DNA from 2 places in the Caballeronia jiangsuensis genome. Region 2 is predicted to be linked to the other one. Evidence: predicted binding sites of a transcription regulator. Region 2 holds the regulator's gene; the other holds the start of a gene.
The links. The regulator HrcA, encoded in region 2, represses chaperone genes, less so after heat shock. The targets are predictions, from matches to a motif close to TTAGCACTCNNNNNNNNNGAGTGCTAA.

Region 1 (2,200 bases), on a different contig from region 2:
GCCTGCGGTGATCGCGTCGATGAACTGGCGCTTCGTCTCCCGTTTGCCGTTCGTGTGGACGTAGCTGACGTTCTCGGCCAGCAGCGCGTCCAGCGCCGGGCCGTCGCCCTCGACCATCGCACGGAAACGGTCACGCTCGAGGCCGCGGATCGCCTCAATGGTTTTTGCCGGCATCTGTCGAGTCCTCTTGCGTCGAGGAACCGATGCGCCGGCGCCTCGTCAGAAGTTGTATTGCAGATATAGCTGGCTGAAATTTATACCAGGATTCGGCTCTTTGATACCGCCGTTCGACAGATGCTGGAAACGAAAGCCCGCCTGATAGTTCTGCTGCGCGCCGAAGATCATGCCGACGCCCACCATGTCCGCGAACTGGAACGCCGAGCCCACCGAGAAATTCTCCGTGATGCGCGTATGCGAAAGCAGCCGCACGCCGACGCCCGCCTCGATGAACGGCCGGAAGTAGCCGGAGCTCTTCACGAAGCGCACCACCGGCGTAATGCCGACCTCCCAGATGTTCGGGTGGACGGCGTTATCCTCGGTCGTGTGCCAGTAGGACACGTGCCCTTCGCCGATGAGCGTGAAGTGGAATCCGCCGATCTCCCACCAGTTAAGGCCCGGATCCCAGGCCACGCCGAGCTCGGCTTTCTTGATGTCGCGATCGGCGACGCCGCCGGCGATCTGAAGGCCGAAACGATCGGCGTGAGCTGCCGCCGACGCAAGGCCGAATGCGGCAAGAGCCGCCACGCGGGAAAGCGGACGTTGCCACGAACTCTTGTTTTTATGCATGAGCACCCCAATTACTCCGATGACGGGCGTGTTTCATTAAGAGCGTTGTCTCGCGATTCTAGAGACGTTTTTCAGAATTTGCAGGAATCGCAACCACCGTCTCCGTTTGTTGAATTTTCTTTCGCCGCAGCGCACAAAAGCGGTAACGGATTCGAAAGCAGCCTTATCCTCGGTACTTTCTTCCGCTTATCATGCAACGGTCTGTCCTATTGACCTTGCTAATTCGATAGTTTTTGTGGGAACTCCCACATTCCCCTCTGCTCTAACACTTAGCACTCGATGAACCGGAGTGCTAATATCGTGTCTGACCTGTCGCTGTTGTTAAGCGGCGAGTGAATTGTTGATAAGGAGCTTATGAGCGTGACCAATGCGATGACCCTTCCGAATGTCGTGAACTCGGCACCTGCCAAGGCATCTTCGGCAGGCGCGCTGACGTACGCACAGTCGTCGATGCTGACCGGCCAGATCGGCAACATCGATTCCTACATACAAGCAGTGAACCGTATTCCGATGCTCTCGCAGGCGGAGGAACGTCAGTACGCCACCGAGTTTCGCGAGCAGGGCAACCTGAACGCCGCGCGCCAGCTCGTGCTTTCGCACTTGCGGCTCGTCGTGTCGATCGCCCGTAACTATCTCGGTTACGGCCTGCCGCACGCGGACCTGATCCAGGAAGGCAACATCGGTCTGATGAAGGCCGTGAAGCGCTTCGACCCCGAGCAAAACGTGCGCCTGGTTTCGTACGCCATGCACTGGATCAAGGCCGAGATCCACGAGTACATTCTGCGCAACTGGCGCATGGTGAAGGTCGCGACGACCAAGGCGCAGCGCAAGCTGTTCTTCAACCTGCGCAGTCACAAGACCAGCCACTCGGCGTTTACGCCGGACGAGATCGAAGGTCTCGCGAGCGAGCTGAATGTGAAGCGCGAGGAAGTCGCGGAAATGGAAACCCGCTTGTCGGGCGGCGATATCGCGCTCGAAGGTCAGGTCGATGACGGCGAGGAAGCGTTCGCGCCCATCGCCTATCTGGCGGACTCGCACAACGAGCCGACGAACGTGATTGCCGCGCGCCAGTTCGACAAGCTGCAGAGCGACGGCCTTGCTGAAGCGCTCGAATCGCTGGATGAGCGCAGCCGCCGCATCATCAAGGCGCGCTGGCTCGACGTGCAGGACGACGGATCGGGCGGCAAGACGCTGCATGAACTGGCCGATGAGTTCGGCGTATCGGCGGAACGCATTCGCCAGATCGAGGCGAGCGCAATGAAGAAGATGCGCTCGGCGCTGCACGAGTTCGCGTAACGCCTGACTGTGTCGTAGCAAAACTTGCGAAGCCCGCTGTCGATAAGACAGCGGGCTTTTTCTTTTGCCCTGCGCTGGAAAAGAAAACGGCACCCGAAGGTGCCGTCTGCTTTCAACC
Region 2 (2,200 bases):
ACTGGCCGGCGAGCATCTGCGGGATGATCTCCTGCATCGCCTTCAACGGAATGTCCGTGATGAAGCCGAGCCGTCCGTGATTCACGCCGATGAGCGGCGTCTTGTACGGCGCGAGCTGCCGGCCGATGCCGAGCATGGTGCCGTCGCCGCCGAGCACGATCGCGACGTCCGCGCGCGCGCCCATCTCCGCGATGGAGAGCGCCGGAAACTCCGTCACATCGACATCTTTCGCGGTGCCCGCCTCGAACACGACCTCGAAGCCTTGCTGCGCCAGAAGACCGGCGAGCGATCTCAGCGGCGCCTCGATGCCTGGCGTGTTGGTGCGCCCCACGAGGGCGACGGTCTTGAATTGGCCAATTTCCATGCCGGCATTACACCATAGTCAGAGAGCGAAAAGAACCGCGGGCGATGGCGGACGAGCGTGCTGCGACGGGACCGCACGACGCCGCACGGCACGCCCGTCGTTTATCGCTAGAATGGAGCGGACGTTGAACGCAGCGCACACGGCGCGGCTCGCCGCCCTCCGACTCGTTGAGCTAAAATTTCCCCATGCTAGACCCACGTGCACAAACCCTCCTGAAAACGTTGATCGAGCGCTACATCGCCGAAGGTCAGCCGGTCGGTTCGCGCACGTTATCACGCCATTCCGGTCTCGAACTGAGCCCCGCGACGATCCGCAACGTGATGTCGGATCTCGAGGAGCTCGGCCTCGTCTCGAGCCCGCATACGTCGGCGGGACGCATCCCCACGCCGCGCGGTTACCGGCTCTTCGTCGACACGATGCTGACTGTAGAAGCGCCGCAAGACGAAGCCATGACCACCGCCGTCAAGACCCGCCTGCAGGGCGAGGAGCCGCAAAAAATCGTCGCGGCGGCGGCGAGCGTGCTGTCCAGTCTTTCGTCGTTCGCGGGCGTCGTGCTCACGCCGCGCCGCAGCCACATGTTCAAGCAGATCGAGTTCATGCGGCTGTCGGACAAGCGCATCCTGCTCATCATCGTGACGCCCGAAGGCGACGTCCAGAACCGCATGATGGCGACGCAGCGCGACTACTCGCCCTCGCAGCTCGTCGAAGCCTCCAATTACATCAACGCGCATTTCGCGGGCCTGTCCTTCGACGAAGTGCGCCGCCGTCTGCGCGAGGAAATCGACCAGTTGCGCGGCGACATGACCGCGCTCATGCAGGCGGCCGTGGTCGCGAGCACCGCCGAGACGGATCCCATGGACACCGTGCTCATTTCCGGCGAGCGCAATCTGCTCGAAGTGGCGGACCTTTCCTCCGACATGGCGCGGCTGCGCAAGCTTTTCGATTTGTTCGACCAAAAGACGAGCCTCCTTCAACTGCTGGATGTATCGAGCCACGCACAAGGCGTGCAGATCTTCATCGGCGGCGAGTCGAATCTCGTGCCGATCGAGGAAATGAGCGTCGTGACAGCGCCGTACGAGGTCAACGGGAAGATCGTCGGCACGCTCGGCGTGATCGGCCCGACGCGCATGGCGTATAACCGCGTGATTCCGATCGTGGACATCACCGCGCGCCTGCTCTCGATGTCCCTTAGTCATCAGTGACGCCATCTTGGCGCGGCACGCAAGGCTGCGCCACTAGGCCGTTCGGCCAATGATGCCCGCTTGAGCCCGCCGCTATAATGGTCTTCAACTTTTAGACGACCACCTTCCGGCCCGCTTGCCCTATGCGTTTCGACCTCGAGTTGCCCTCGCAGCCCAGCGCTTCGCATCGCGTCGCGGTGCTGCTGATCAATCTCGGCACGCCGGACGCGCCCACGCCGCGGGCGGTGCGCAAGTATCTGGCGCAGTTTCTGTCCGATCCGCGCGTCGTGGAAATTCCGTCGCTCGTGTGGCAGGTCATTCTGCGCGGGCTGATCCTGCCGTTTCGCGGACGGGCGTCGGCCAAGAAATACGCGCAGGTGTGGATGCACGAAGGCTCGCCGCTGCGCGTGCATACGGAAAAACAGGTCGAGGGTCTGCGGCGGCTGTTCGCGGCGAACGACTATCACGTGATCGTCGACTACGCGATGCGCTACGGGTCGCCCGGCATCGGCGCGATGCTGAATCAGCTGAAGCTCGAAGGTGCCGATCGCATTCTTCTCTTGCCGATGTATCCGCAATACTCGTCGTCCACGACAGCAACCGCGTTCGACGATGCCTTCGCCGCGCTCAAGCGCGTGCGCAATCAGCCGGAAAT

Region 1: a site for HrcA is predicted at 1,056-1,082, ahead of rpoH (RNA polymerase sigma factor RpoH). Genes of this name have one in related genera too.

The regions. Positions count from the first base shown of each region.
Region 1 is NZ_JAQQDB010000030.1:57,030-59,229, forward strand. It holds gene PQR08_RS27030 (nuclear transport factor 2 family protein) at 1-174, opposite strand, end outside; gene PQR08_RS27035 (acyloxyacyl hydrolase) at 220-786, opposite strand; gene rpoH (RNA polymerase sigma factor RpoH) at 1,147-2,082, shown strand.
Region 2 is NZ_JAQQDB010000010.1:95,525-97,724, forward strand. It holds gene PQR08_RS12870 (NAD kinase) at 1-364, opposite strand, end outside; gene hrcA (heat-inducible transcriptional repressor HrcA) at 550-1,566, shown strand; gene hemH (ferrochelatase) at 1,689-2,200, shown strand, end outside.